DNA from 3 places in the Ruegeria sp. BH8 genome. Region 2 is predicted to be linked to each of the others. Evidence: riboswitches for the same ligand, from Rfam matches in the RefSeq annotation. Region 2 holds a riboswitch; each other region holds the start of a gene.

Region 1 (5,007 bases), on a different contig from region 2:
CGAATGATCTTTGCCTTGGGGAATTGCGTCAGCACGGCCTGAACCAGCGGGTGTTCTTCGGCCTCGGCTTTCAGGGCCAGCTCGGCCCGGTCCCGCACTTCCGCGATGGTCGCGGCATCCCCGTCCGAGACAATGGAGACGGCCCATCGATTGCCGGTCCAGCGTTGCAGGGCAGAGCCCAATCGCGACGCCAGATCCGACGGTGCCTGAGGTGTCTGGGTGAATTCGATCCGGCCAGGCTGGTACGACACAAGGCGCACGCCGCTTTCCACCTCGACAAGCAGTTTCACATCGCGGTTTGTGCGGATCAGTTCCACCACATGCCCGAAGGTTGGATAGCGGGCCAGGGCCGTCTGTGCATCCTGCGCCAGTGCAGCAACCGGTGCGCCACCCGCGCCGCGCGGGGGCGATGTATAGGCAGGCGGCGGGGTCGCGTTGGATTGCGTTGCCACCGGGGCCTGCCGGGACGGTGACATGCCCCCGCCCGGCCCGCCGGGTGGCGAAGGTGGGGCGTCTTGCAGCCGTTTGATCAGCTCTTCGGGGCTGGGCAAATCGGCGACATGCGTCAGTCGGATAACAGCCATTTCGGCGGCCATCATCGCGTTGGGCGCGGCAGAGACTTCCTCCAGCGCCTTCAGCAGCATTTGCCACATCCGGGTCAGAACCCGCATCGGCAAGGCCTCGGCCATGTGCTGGCCCCGTGTGCGTTCGTCGGGGGAAACCGTCGGGTCCTGGGCCGCGTCAGGTGTGATCTTTACGACGGACACCCAATGCGTGATTTCGGCCAGATCGCGCAGCACGGCCAGAGGGTCGGCGCCTTCCGCATATTGACCGCTCAGTTCAGTGAGCGCCCCTGCCGCGTCACCGCGCAGGATCATGTCCATCAGGTCCAGAACCCGTCCACGATCGGCCAGACCCAGCATCGCACGGACCTGATCTGCCGTCGTCTCTCCGGCCCCGTGCGAGATTGCCTGATCCAGCAATGAGGTCGCGTCGCGGGCCGATCCTTCTGCGGCGCGGGTGATCAACGCCAGCGCATCGTCGGCGATCTGCGCGCTCTCGGCCCCGGCGATCTTGCGCAGCAGGCCGATCATGTCTTCGGGCTCGATCCGGCGCAGGTCAAAGCGCTGACACCGCGACAGAACCGTGACCGGCACTTTGCGAATCTCGGTGGTCGCGAAGATGAATTTCACATGTGCGGGCGGTTCCTCGAGCGTCTTGAGCAGCGCGTTGAATGCGCTGGTCGAGAGCATGTGAACCTCGTCGATGATGTAGATCTTGTAGCGTGCACTGGCGGCGCGATAGCGGACACTGTCGATGATCTCGCGGATATCGTTGACGCCGGTACGGCTGGCCGCATCCATTTCCATCACATCGACATGGCGACCTTCCATGATTGCGACGCAATGCTCGCACTGACCGCAAGGCTCGGTTGTCGGTCCTCCGGTTCCATCCGGTCCGATGCAGTTCATGCCTTTGGCGATGATCCGCGCCGTGGTGGTTTTTCCCGTTCCGCGAATGCCGGTCATGATAAAGGCCTGCGCAATCCGGTCGGCCTCGAAGGCGTTTTTTAGGGTGCGCACCATAGCATCTTGACCCACCAGGTCGGCAAAGGTTTCCGGGCGGTATTTGCGGGCGAGAACCTGATAGGCGGGGCTTGGTGTGTCTGTCATGTCTTCTCGCTCGGATTCGGTGCTTCGGCACAGCGTAGTGGCGGCGGCACTCCGCGTCCACTGTGGGGCGTGATGATTTTTTGTTTCAGAAACGGGCTGGTTTCCAACTAAACTGGTCCAGCGGATTTAATGACTCATTTCTTAAAGAGTACCTTGGGGGAGGACGCACTTCATGTCGCAGCTGGTCATTTTTGCTCTGCAGGTCGGAGGCGGAACGCTTGCCCTTACTTCAATGCCCGGGCGTGGCGGGGATTACGTCGGCGATCTGGATATGATTGCGGCTTGGAAACCGGGCCTTGTGATTTCAATGACGACGGATGTTGAAATGCTTCAGGATGGCGCGCAGCACTTTGGCAGCGACATCCAAAGCCGTGCCAGCCGGTGGGTTCACCTGCCGATCGAAGATTTTGGAGCACCGACGCAGGCGGTTCAGAAGGCCTGGCCAGAGGTCAGCGCCACGGCCCGACATGCGCTGTCGGGCGGTGGCCGGGTTCTTGTGCATTGCCGTGGGGGGTGCGGCAGATCCGGGATGATTGTTCTGCGACTGATGGTTGAATGCGGTGAACGCGCCAGCGACGCACTGGACCGCCTGCGGGCCGTGCGCCCCTGCGCTGTCGAAACCGATGCGCAGCTGGCCTGGGCGTCCCGGATCACCCCGGCACAGGTGGAAGTGGGATCAAGCTGACAGCTGCTGGGGTGCGTAGCCGGTTTTCCGGGGCCGGATCGTTGAAACCTCGATCATGGCGCAAGGCGGGTTCGCGACAATGCCCGAGGGCAGCGTGCTGAATGTAGGTCCGAAGATCAAATCGGCATAGGCATCAAGGTCCCGAATTGCCGTATCAGGGTGCGCCCCGCAGAAAACGCGAACGCTGTCGGATCGCGCTCGGATCGTTGCCATGCACCCTTCCGCGCAATGTGACAGCGCGCTGTTGCCTTCAAATTCGAAATCTTCGCTGGTGGCCGAAACCGCCTGCGCCATGGCTTCGGAAATCGAGCGGGCCAGTCGCGCCAAAGCCGGGCAGGTATTGCCCGTCCGCTGGCACACAGTTGCGCTGTATTCGTGTGACTTTGTCTTCCAGATCATCCTGCGCCCTCCGCGCGTGGTGGGCTGGATATTGGGGCAGGTGGGACAGCATCTCGCTGTCAGGACCTGCCCGGACACCCCGCCCGAGTTTCGGTTTCAGTTCCGATGGCAGGTCTCCTGACTTGCGGGTCATTGCTCTGCCGACCTTCCCAGCCCGTGGGCCAGTGGTATTTCGGCATTGCTTACCGCTTACAGTTGCGGGGGCAGTCGCGGACTTGGTTGATATCTGTGTGACCAGACAAACCGCACCGTGTTCCCTTTTCATCCCGACCTCTTGTTGGGGCCGGAAACCATCACACAACCGCTAGCGCCTGATCGCGTTCCGAGTCAAGCCGATCTTTAGGCCGGACGTTTGGTCATGCTGGATGCGGTTTACGTTCCGGCTTAGTTTCGTCGGCATCGAAGGCAGGCAAACCATTGTTTCAGCGAAAGCCGGGGATCATGTTGGATACGGAACAGACGGTGTTGATCGAAGATTTCCGCTTTCCGTCAGGGTCCGTGACCTTGTCGGCACGGCTGTACCGGCCAGTGGGTGAGCCGGAAACCGTTGTCGTACTTAACAGTGCCACGGGTGTGCCGCGTGACTATTATCAACACTTTGCGCGATGGCTGGCTACCGAGCGGGGGATAGCTTGCCTGACCTATGACTATCGGGACTACGGGCTTTCTTTGGTCGGCCGCCTGAAAGACGCAACTGCAACAATGGCGGATTGGGCGTTGATCGATATGCCAGCGGCACGGGCCGAAATGCGCAGGCGGTTTCCAAAGGCGCAGCAGTGGACCATCGGCCATTCCGTCGGTGCGATGCTGGGGCCGGTGCAGCCGGATATCGACCAGATCGACCGAATGATCGGTGTGTGTTCGGGGCTGGTGACTTTGAAAGATCACCCATGGCCCTATCGGGGGTTGGCAGGGCTGTTCTGGTATGGCCATGCACCGCTGATGGTGCGGGCACTTGGCTATCTACCCGGCAAAGCAATCGGGTTTGGTTCGGACCTGCCCGCCTCGGTCTACTGGCAATGGCGCAAATGGTGTACAGCCCCTCTTAGCTACGTTCCCGAGATCGGGCAGAATTTGCCTGATGCGCATTGGGGCAGTTCTGGAACACCAGTGGATCTGTTCACGTTCGAAGATGACCAGATGGCTCCGCCCGAGGCGGTTTGGCGCCTTGCTGATTTGTATGGCCCCGAGGCCAGACGCCACCTTCTGAAGCCTGCTGAATTCGGACTGCCGGAAATAGGCCATATCGGAGCATTTGCCCGTCGCAATGCAGCGGTCTGGCCGCGCCTGATCGCCTGATCAGACGCGACGCAGGTTTTCCTAACACCTTGCAGTTATGGCCGTTTGCGAAGCTTCTTGTCCTGCATGACACCGCGCACCATCTTGCCGAACGCCTTGTCCCGCGCCCGCGATTGGGCAACGGTTTCCGAGTTTCGCTGATCTTCACGCCGCAGCTTGCGCCAGCGGTCCAGCCGCGCCGGATCAAGAACGCCTTCGTCGATTGCGTTCTGCACGGTACAGCCGGGCTCGGTCTCGTGCTGACAATCCGAAAAGCGACAGCTTTGGCCAAGCTCCGTGATGTCCGAGAACACGTTGTCGATCCCGTCCTGAGCGTCCAGCAAACGCAGTGCGCGCATTCCCGGCGTGTCGATCAGCCAGCCACCGTTACCCATCCCGTGCAACGCGCGCACCGTTGTCGTGTGTCTGCCCCGTGCGTCGTCTTCGCGAATTCCAGACGTGGCGAGGTTTTGATCCGTCATGGCGTTGCTGAGCGTCGTTTTACCTACGCCCGACGACCCGACCAGCGCGCCGGTCTGGCCTTTGGGGCACCATGCCAGAACCTTTTCGACATCTGCCGGGTCCAGCGCATTGATCGCCAGCACCGACAGAAAAGGGTCCAGAGATTGCACTTGTCCCGAGAAACTGCCGGGGTCATCCGACTGGTCAGCTTTCGTCAGGACGACGACCGGATAACATCCGGCCTGATGCGCCAGCGCCAGATAACGTTCCAGCCGAGGCAGGTTGAAATCGGCGTTGCACGAGCTGACGATGAACAACACATCGACATTAGCGGCAATCAGTTGTGTTGTGGCACCTGTACCGGCAGCCCTGCGTTGCAGCAGGCTGCGCCGGTCCAGAAGGCGACGTACGCGGTATTCGGCGTCCGCAAGAATCCAATCCCCGACGGCATATGAACCGGTCGGACTATCCGGTGTCAGCAAAGGGATTTCACCATTCGGGCTCAGCCCG
Region 2 (5,007 bases):
TTACTCCGCTACGTTTAACCACGTAGCGGACGTTATCTCGTTGTAGCGTTCTTTCACCCACCCGGCCTACGACTGACGTTCAAATCGGATGCGCCAAGTGGGCTATCATCCGTTCTCAGACATTGGACAGGTAGCTCGGCTCCGCTTATTGACCTTTGAAGCTAACATCACCGTCCAGTCCGGGATCAGTTGTAAAAAGGGGTGACGGACGCAATTGGAAAACAGTATGACGAATAGCGATCCACGAAACGTCTCGCATGAAGCGGCGCTTAAAGCGGTAACATTTGGTCCGCCGGATTTCGAAATCAAAACCGCTGATGACTTAAACCGATATCTCGACTACCTTGTGTCGCTTATGGAAGGTGCTGAAACCCTTTTTTCATCAGGGCATTTCCATCTCGCTGCATTCACGGCGATCACTGCGCTCGAAGAAACCAGTCGTGCACATATTTCAGCATTTAGAAAAACGAGCGACGAAAGGCTGAAGGGACGTGATCCCCTTCGCAATCATCTTCACAAGCAGAAGGCAGCAGTCTCTGTAGTGTTCATGGGAAGTAGAATGCATGAGGTGTTTGGCAGCGAGGCGGCTGCCAGAGATTTCCATCGGAAGATCAATGATGGTTACCTTAACGAGATACGAGAAAAAAGTTTATACTGCTTTGCCGGTGCTGATAGCTTCGTGCGGCCCACTGATTTCGTAGGCGCCGAAACTGCTCGAATTGTTTTGTTGGTCGCCATTGAAACTGTTGATGATACATTTTGCGGAATGACTGACTACAGTTATAAGGTATCGAAGGGATTTGACGAAATGTTTGAGAGACTTCGCAGCAACATGGTGTCTTGTGGAAAATAAACATGCACTTGCCGATCTGGCTTCGGACCTTTTCCGCACCTTTGCACAATTCGAATATTGCTTGAAGGTGATCGGATATTGCGTGGCAGGTCGCGGTGACACCGCTAATCCGGACTGGACGCGGTTTGCCCTCGACCTGCCACCTCTCTCAGACGAAACTGGAAATGACGTTGCTGAGGCCATCTCCTATTTGCAACAACGTCCTCCGAAAAAGCAGGTCTTTTTAGAAGGTGTCCTTCAATGGCGCGATGTTGCTCCGCAGGCTGAGAATGAAAACGACCTCATCTTTCTCTACGTTCGTCGGGTCCGGAACAACCTGTTCCACGGAGGCAAGTTCAACGGTCGTTTCTTTGACCCTGAGCGGAGCAGGGAGTTATTGGAGCATTCCATCACGATTCTGATGGCCGCGATATTCATGTCTGAGCCCATGATGGAGGCTTATGAAAATCGTGTGGATTGATGATATGAATATCCCTTAGGCCGCTTGCTTCACCAGCCGCCGATTTCATCATTCAGCATCCTCGTCTGTGCTTTGCGGAGTTCTTCAAGCGTCTGAATTGTCGGAGTGATATGAAGTTCATACATCGGGAGCTGCCAGCGGCCATAGAGCTTAATCAGGTCACCTTGGTCCGCGCTATCGAAGATCAGCCCAGCCGCCTCGATCTTCTCCAGAGTTGCCCGGGTCAGGGATTTGGCTGCTTGTGGCGTTTGTTCATCAGTGAAACGTGTCCGGCTCCAGACTGTCGCAATGATCCGAAGGCCGTCGAGACTAAGCATCCCCAACCGCTGCATGGCGTTGACAAGACTTAAGGCATCGGATTCTTCCGGTCCGAAAAGTGACGGTCTGGTTCTCGGTTCGTGCCAGGCCAATTCATCATTGTCGTATGATTGAATGTCCGCATAAAGAGCGCTTTCACGTTTGTGGACTGGCCCGCCAGGCATGATAAACTCTCCCGCGAAACCCTCCAGCGTGTGTTCTTCGCATTCCTTTTCCAAATAGTTCTGGAGCTGTTGAACGCTCGTCGGTTTCCAACTTGTCGCCTTCGCATAGACCAGCCGTGCCAAGTGATCGTAAAACCAGCGCATCAACTTTCCAATATTCTGGTTCACCTGCGCGGGGGGACAGCGAACAATGTCCATCAAGATAAGAACTTTCGCGGCCTCTTCATCCGCAAAGCTAACAAGCACATCTTCCTCTCTTGGACTGTCATGAAGCCGGGAAGCGGCATCCTGAAAACCCTGGGCACTGGCCAGTAGGATAGGAAGACCTTCAGCGATGAACGCCAGCCGGTCCTCGTGCCGCATTTGACACAATCTACGCCCCTGCCTGAGGCCAATGTCGGGTCTTTTAGCCATACTCTCTGCATAGCAGTCGACTGTCTCAAAATGCGAGAAAATTCCTGTCCGAGGCAGCAGGCGGTCTGAACTCCTCAAAAGAACGGTAGATAACCCAACTTTTCTTTTGCGGATACAAACCGGGATACAAAATTTCTAACTTGACCCCATATTCTTGATATTTTACATTTAAATAATATATATCAAGGACTTAGCATGGCATCCTACCACCCCAGCCATGATTTTCCCTAATATCACACACTATGAATCTGGGTCCGGATTTTGGCGCGTTCTCAGCGGCTTTTCTGATATCAGCGCCATGTTGAGACGCGCAGGTGCATGCTCTTGCGAGAAAATAGGAAAGACCCCGGAGTTTTTTCTTGCCGCAGGGTAAGTGTTAAGGTACCCGCGTTTTACCGGTCCCGATGTGGCTAAGAGGGAATCCGAGGTGCCTTTTGGTGCCAACCGGAACTGCCCCCGCAACTGTAGGCGGCGAGCGCTGTCCATTTCCGTCACTGGGCCATTTTGGTCTGGGAAGACAGGACAGACAAAGACCCGTCAGTCAGGAGACCTGCCGGTATGAAACCGAAACACGCCGGGCGGGGTTGTCCGGGGAGGTTGCCGAAGAAACGCGCCGGGCGGTCTATTTTCTACCCTGCGCTCACGGCAGGCAGTAAAGCGCCTGTTGCTTCGGTAAATGCCCATTCACCCGTTCTCTGGTCATTGACACATGGAGATCGATTGTCATGTTTCTACGCACTGGCCTGTTTGGCCTTTCCTTGCTGGCTACCAGCGCTGCCGCCGAAGGAAACTTTCCCCTTTCTATCGAAAACTGCGGTCACTCGGTCACGTTTGACGCGCCAGTGACGTCGTCAGTCACGGTCGGCCAGGCCGCGACCGAGGTGCTTTATGCGCTGGGTCTGGGCGAGCAGGTTCTTGGAACTTCGGTCTGGTTCAACGAGGTGCTGCCTGAATATGCCGAGGTGAATGCCAAGGTAGAGCGTCTGGCGGACAATGATCCCAGCTTTGAAAGCGTTGTTGCCAAGCGGCCGGGACTGGTCGCAGCGCAATATGAATGGCATGTCGGACCCGAGGGCATCGTCGCCACGCGTGAGCAATTTCACGAACTGGGCATTCCAACGTACGTAATGCCTGCAGATTGCATCGGCAAAGACAATACGGTCGGCGGCGATGGCACCCGCCTGCAAGCGTTCTCGACCGATACGCTGTATCAGGGTATCGAAGAACTGGCGGCAGCCTTTGATGTATCCGAACGCGGCACGGACCTGGTTGCCGAGTACAAGGCCCGCGAAGCCGCAGCCGTCGCCAAGGCGCAAACCGTGAAGCTGGACGATGTGTCAGCCGTATTCTGGTTTTCCTCTCCCGAAATGGAAAGCGACCCGTTTGTGGCCGGACAGAAAGGCGCACCGGGATACATGATGAGTAAATTGGGTATCCGCAACGTCGTCGAGACGGATGAAGAATGGCCAACAGTGGGCTGGGAAACCATTGCCAAAGCCAATCCGACGGTGATTGTTATCGCCAAGATGGACCGCCGTCGCTTTGCTGCGGACGACTACCTGAAAAAGCTGGAGTTCCTGCGCACTGATCCGGTGACCAGCCAGATGGATGCGGTCAAAAATGACCGGATCGTCATTATGGATGCGCAGGCCATGGACGCCACCATCCGCGCAATCCCGGCGCTGGAGGATCTGGCCGAGAAGCTGGATACCATCGGAAACAACCTGTGAACGAGGTCGCCGCAATTTTACGGCAGGGTTTCAAGGCTGCGTGCCTTACCGTGCCATTGTTGATTGCGGCGGTTCTTGCGGGCGCGATGATCGGGGAAACCTCTCTGTCGCCCGATTTGGTTCTCTCCGTTCTGGCCAACAAGCTGGCCGGAGCGGACTTTCCTGTAGACCCAATTGATCAGGGTATTATCTGGAGCTACCGGATTCCTCGCGCTCTGGTCGCTGCGTCCTGCGGTGCCGGTCTGGCTGTCGCAGGGGTCGTGTTGCAGGCTTTGCTGCGCAACCCGTTGGCCGACCCTTACATTTTGGGCATTTCTGCCGGGGCCTCGACGGGTGCCGTGGCTGTAACCATCGCTGGTTTGGGTGGGGGGGCCTTGTCGCTGTCTTTTGGCGCGTTCAATGGCGCGCTTTTGGCTTTTGGTTTTGTCGCGTTGCTGGCCCGAGCCGCTGGCGCAGGGGGCGGACGGGCTGCGACGGCACAGATCGTCCTGGCGGGAATTGCCGGGTCTCAGTTGTTCAATGCGCTGACGGCCTTCATCATCGCCAAATCCGCCAATGCCGATCAGGCGCGCGGGATCATGTTCTGGCTGATGGGAAACCTCAGCGGCGTGCGCTGGCCGGATGTGTATCTGGCCATTCCGGTGGCCCTTGTCGGTTGGCTCATTTGCCGCTTTCACGCCAGAGCACTGGACGCCTTTATTTTTGGCTCTGATTCAGCGGCCTCGCTGGGCATATCGGTACGTCGGGTGCAGGCAACCCTGATCTTTGCGACCGCGCTCACGACAGCTGTCATGGTTTCTATCGTCGGATCCATTGGCTTTGTCGGGCTGGTCATCCCTCATGCTGCCCGGTTCCTTGTGGGACCGGGGCATCGCAGGCTTATCCCAACCTCCGCCTTGATCGGAGCGGTCTTCCTGATCGGCGCAGATATCGTGTCGCGCATCATCATCCCGGGTCAGGTTCTGCCGATTGGGGTGGTCACCGCTCTGATCGGTGCGCCTGCCTTTGCCGTAATTTTGGTGCGCGGCCAGAGGAGCGCCCGATGAAGATCGAGGCGCAAAACCTGAC
Region 3 (5,007 bases), on a different contig from region 2:
AATGCACACTCTGCCGAAAAACCTTCCAGAACCGGCGCATTGGCATTGAACACATCACGCCAACTGACGCGACCACCGGTTTTTCGACCGATCCGCACGGTACCCAGGTTGCCCTTGACAAACAGACACACGATCCGACCGTGGTCCTTGAGCTGATCCAACAGGGCATCGGGCACCTGCTCGACACCGCCCTGCACCATGATCGCATCATAGGGGCCGTGTTCCGCCACACCCTGTTCCAGCGCGCCAACGTGGATGATGGCGTTGTGCACGTCAGCTTCGGCCAAGAGGTTTTGCGCCTCGGCTGCAAGGGTTTCGTCGCATTCAACACCCACAACCAACTCAGCCATCCGCGCGGTGACAGCCGTGGAATACCCCATTGCCGGAGCGATATCGAGGACCATCTCATCCTTGGATATGTTCAGCGCGTCCAGCATTTTAGCCAGGGTCCGCGGCTCCAACATGCTGCGCCCGTCCCCCAGATCAATCAGGCCGTCCACATAGGCCGCCTCGCGTTGAGAATCGGGCACGAAGCTTTCCCGCGGAACACTCAGCATCGCCTCAATGATCGGGAACTTGGTGACGTCAGAGGGGCGGATCTGTGTATCAACCATTGTGCGGCGCCGGGCTGCGAAGTCAGTCATTGGATATCTCGTCTCATTCCCAAAGATGTCCGGCTTGTGCCATATCCTGAACCTTCCAGCAACGCCCCTGTTGCCGCAACCTGAATCTTGATCAACTCCTTGGGCGTGGACTTCGGCAAATTTCGATCTTGCCGGCAATTTCGCGCGCAATCCACTGGACGCCCCAGAGGAAAGCTGTTAAAAACCCAGTCACACCACAGCAAGTATTTGATTTTACTTGAAAAGGCGAGTTGGCGGAGTGGTGACGCAGCGGATTGCAAATCCGTGTACACCGGTTCGATTCCGGTACTCGCCTCCAACTACATCCAAATCGCTGACTTGGCCCCGCAGTATGCGCGTGTGACGCTTGGTATTTTCAGACGTTCATGGCCCGCGATTCTGTCGAACTGCGGGCCAGATATGGCGTGTTTTTTCGGAACACCTGCCTACCCCTGCTCGTTCACGGGGCGCGATGTAGTCTGGTGTTTGCCCTACCCTCAGGCGCGCCCTTGTGGCACAACCTCGTATCCCGGCTCTTCCGGTTCATCATCCGTCATTTCGGCTGGAAAGCCCGGGGCGGTGATATCCAGGCCGGTTGCCTCTTCCAGCCGTTTGATAATATTTGGTGAAAGCTCGCGTTCGCCATATCGTGCGATACCATCGTTAAAGATGTTGATCATCACCGGGTTTATTTCCAGCGGCACCCCGGCGCGGTCGGCGACCTCCTGAAACAAACCGATATCCTTCTTCACCAGATCCATGGTGAAGGAAATATCGCGCGACCCGTTCAGGATGACCTGACTTTCGGTTTCGTGCACGAAGGATGTGCCGGACGAGATTTTGATCGCCTCATAGGTCGTGTTCAGATCCATCCCCGCAGCCTTTGCTGTAACCAGTGCTTCGGCGCAGGTAATCAGGTTGGCAGTGGCAAGATAGTTGGTCATCACTTTCAGCACCGAGGCCGAGCCCAGCTCGCCGGTGTGCAAAACCCGGCGGCCCATTGTCGTCAGGAACGGCAGAATTCGTTCAAACGTTTCCCGGTCACAGCCCGCAAAGATCGAGATATTGCCCGTCGCGGCACGGTGGCACCCGCCAGAAACCGGGCAATCCACAGCTGCACCGCCGCGTGAAATGACTTCGGCACCGAGGCGTTTGACTTCGGCTTCGTCTGTGGTCGACATCTCCATCCAGATCTTGCCGGGGCCCACTTCGGGCAACATCTCCTTCATGACTGCGTCCGATGCTGCCGGAGACGGCAGACAGGTGATCACCGCATCGCAATCGCGCATCAGCTGGGCGGGCCCTTCTGCCGCCTTTGCGCCTTTGGCGACAAATTCGGCCACCAGATCTGCGTTCAGGTCATGCACAGTCAGGTCAATGCCATTGCGCAAAAGGGATCCCGAAAGCTTGCCGCCAACGTTACCCAGACCGATAAATCCCACTTTCATATGACGCATCTCCAAGTTCGTCGTTTTCCCGTCATGCGACCACATACCGAACACGCACTTCATGCCGCCGAACGACGCCTACAGGTCGCTTTTTTCACCTTGGCTTATTTGTTGCGCGCGAACCGCTTGACAAGCGGGTCGGCGGTGCCGCATGTCCCGGACGTTGGTGTCGGCAACAGCCGATGAAAAGGGAATGCGTCAACGGTTCATCCGCCAAACGCAGCCGCCCCCGCGACCGTGACCGGAGAGGATGCCCAATGCCACTGGCCTGTGCCGGGAAGGCGGGACATCCGACAGAGCAACCGCTCTGGCATCCGCAAGCCGGGAGACCTGCCAACACCCGAAGTTGAAACCGGGCGGGGTGTTCCGGTGTCGGGTCCATGTGCAGACGTGGTGCCCGCATGAAACCCCGTCCCCCGCGAAGAGGATTTGGGGGGATGAGAGACATGACCGAGACCGCACCGGTAGAATTACTGGTCTGCACGACTTGCCGCCGGGGTCTGCCCTTCGAGGATGATGCTGAGCGTCCCGGCACATTGTTGCACAAGGCCTTGGAACAGGCTGCCCTGCCAGATGGCATCATTCTGAAACCTGTCGAATGCCTTTCGAACTGCGATCAGGGCTGTTCCATCGTTCTTCGGGGCGGGCCGGATCGCTGGACCTTTGTTTACGAGAACCTGAACGAAGTCGATCACGTCGATGTCATCATCGATGGTGTGACCAAGTATCTGGCCACAGACGATGGTCTGGTGAAGTGGCGCGACCGTCCTGAACATTTCCGCAAAAACTGCGCCTCGCGCATTCCCCCGATTGGAGGTTGAGATCATGTCGAACCTAGAAAAACTTCCCGTCACCGTGATCACCGGCTTTCTGGGCTCGGGCAAAACCACGCTGGTGCGCCATCTGATGCAGAACCCGCAGGGAAAGCGTCTTGCGATTGTTGTTAACGAGTTTGGCGATGTGGGTGTTGATGGCGACATTCTGAAATCCTGCGCGATACCGGATTGCCCTGCGGAAAACATCATGGAACTGGCAAACGGCTGCATTTGCTGCACCGTGGCCGATGACTTCATCCCGACCATCGAGGCGCTGATGGCGCTGGAACCGCGCCCGGATCACATCCTGATCGAAACATCCGGCCTTGCACTACCCAAACCGCTGCTGAAAGCATTTGATTGGCCTGATATCCGTTCGAAAATCACCGTTGATGGCGTGATTGCGCTGGCCGATGCCGAGGCTGTGGCCGCCGGTCGCTTTGCTCCGAACGTTGAAGCGGTGGATGCCCAACGGCTGGCTGATGACTCGATCGATCACGAAACACCCTTGTCCGAGGTGTTCGAGGATCAGATCTCATGTGCGGATATCATCCTGCTGACCAAGCCCGATCTGGCAGGTCCCGAAGGTGTCGCGAAAGCTAAACAGATCATCGCCGCCGAGGCGCCGCGCCCGCTTCCCGTTGTTGAGGTCGCCGAGGGTGTCGTCGACGTACGTGTCGTGCTTGGCCTTGAGGCTGCCGCCGAAGATGATATGGATGCCCGCCCGTCTCATCACGATGGCCATCACGATCATGAGCATGACGATTTCGAAAGCATCATCGTCGAGTTACCGGAACAGACCGACCCGGCGGAACTGGTAGCCAGGATTGAACGTCTTGCATCTGAGCTGAATATCCTGCGCGTCAAAGGCTATGCCGCCGTCACAGGCAAACCGATGCGCCTGCTGGTTCAGGCTGTCGGCGCGCGGGTTCGTCACCAATACGACCGCCCGTGGGAGCCCGGTGAAGAGCGCCGCTCGCGCCTGGTCGTGATTGCCGAGCATGACGACATCAAAGAGGCCGAGATCCGTGATATCCTCGTGGGTGTGACCGAGGTTGCCGAGTAAGTCATGCACGTCGTCTTTCGCGAAAGCCACGGGCTCGAGGAAACCGAGACCCCAACCGATCTGGGCCAAAGCCCGGCTGATCTGGTTGTGCTGTCCTTTTCCGACAGTGACCTGGGCGCTTTCGCGGCGGGCTGGCATCGCGGCGGCGGACCTGAGGGGCGGATGCCACCCCTGCGGCTGGCCAATCTTGCGGCGCTGAAGCACCCTCTGTCCGTCGATACCTATGTCGAACAGACACTTGAGGGCGCAAAGGGCATCCTGATCCGTCTGATAGGTGGCGTGCCCTATTGGTCTTACGGGTTGCAACAGGTTCTGGCACTGGCGCAGGCCAAAGGCATCGCACTGGCCGTATTACCGGCGGATGGGCGTGAAGACACTCGGTTGGATGAGTATTCGACCCTGCCCCTCTCGACCCTGAGGCGGCTGGCACATTTGTGTGACACCGGCGGAGAAGTCGCCGCGCAGGCCGCATTGGCCCAGATGGCCTTGGCAGCAGGGCTTTATGCCGGGCCAGTGATGGGCGCGAAAACCCTGCCCGAATACGGTGCGTGGTGTCCAGATCAGGGCGTCATCCCGTTGGGTTCCGCATTCCAGAACGATGCGAAACGCATCCTTGTCACCTTTTATCGCGCGTATCTGACATCCGCAGACACCGCCCCGGTCGCGGCCCTGATCCGCAGCCTGCGCGCCCGCGGGCTTCTGGCGGTGGGTCTGTTTGCCCCGTCGCTCAAGGCCCCGGCCGCTGCCGACTGGCTCAGGGAGCAGGTCGTTGCCTTGAGACCGTCGGCGATCATCAACGCCACTTCATTCTCGGGCAAGGGCGCGTCCGGCACGTCGCCTCTGGACGCAGCGGATGTACCGGTGTTTCAGGTCGCTCTCGCCACCTCGCGACGCAAGGCCTGGGCCGAGGCCGAACGCGGCCTGTCACCCGCCGACCTCGCCATGCATGTGGTATTGCCCGAAGTGGACGGGCGAATATCGGCAGGCGTTGCCTCATTCAAAGAGCCGGGCAAGCGCGACCCGCATTTGGAATACTCGCGTTTTGCGCATCGGGC

Evidence for each region. A riboswitch is a leader RNA that binds a small molecule or an ion and turns the genes downstream of it on or off. The one in region 2 is predicted to bind cobalamin.
Region 1: it holds a riboswitch for cobalamin, as region 2 does, so the genes downstream of both, ACR0AD_RS18450 (hypothetical protein) here and ACR0AD_RS12020 (ABC transporter substrate-binding protein) in region 2, are expected to answer to the same signal.
Region 3: it holds a riboswitch for cobalamin, as region 2 does, so the genes downstream of both, ACR0AD_RS06720 (DUF1636 family protein) here and ACR0AD_RS12020 (ABC transporter substrate-binding protein) in region 2, are expected to answer to the same signal.

What each region holds. Positions count from the first base shown of each region.
Region 1 is NZ_JBQFSP010000015.1:48,611-53,617, reverse strand. Features, by position in the region: gene ACR0AD_RS18460 (DNA polymerase III subunit gamma/tau) at 1-1,673, opposite strand, end outside; gene ACR0AD_RS18455 (protein-tyrosine phosphatase family protein) at 1,846-2,358, shown strand; gene ACR0AD_RS18450 (hypothetical protein) at 2,350-2,757, opposite strand; cobalamin riboswitch at 2,848-3,066, opposite strand; gene ACR0AD_RS18445 (alpha/beta hydrolase family protein) at 3,199-4,056, shown strand; gene rsgA (ribosome small subunit-dependent GTPase A) at 4,092-5,007, opposite strand, start outside.
Region 2 is NZ_JBQFSP010000006.1:8,149-13,155, forward strand. Features, by position in the region: gene ACR0AD_RS12005 (AbiV family abortive infection protein) at 227-853, shown strand; gene ACR0AD_RS12010 (hypothetical protein) at 843-1,313, shown strand; gene ACR0AD_RS12015 (hypothetical protein) at 1,343-2,158, opposite strand; cobalamin riboswitch at 2,589-2,781, shown strand; gene ACR0AD_RS12020 (ABC transporter substrate-binding protein) at 2,935-3,939, shown strand; gene ACR0AD_RS12025 (FecCD family ABC transporter permease) at 3,954-4,985, shown strand; partial or broken gene ACR0AD_RS12030 (ABC transporter ATP-binding protein) at 4,982-5,007, shown strand, end outside.
Region 3 is NZ_JBQFSP010000001.1:1,350,750-1,355,756, forward strand. Features, by position in the region: gene ACR0AD_RS06705 (protein-L-isoaspartate O-methyltransferase family protein) at 1-644, opposite strand, end outside; tRNA gene ACR0AD_RS06710 (tRNA-Cys) at 869-942, shown strand; gene ACR0AD_RS06715 (NAD(P)-dependent oxidoreductase) at 1,121-2,116, opposite strand; cobalamin riboswitch at 2,219-2,423, shown strand; gene ACR0AD_RS06720 (DUF1636 family protein) at 2,518-2,892, shown strand; gene cobW (cobalamin biosynthesis protein CobW) at 2,897-3,952, shown strand; gene cobN (cobaltochelatase subunit CobN) at 3,956-5,007, shown strand, end outside.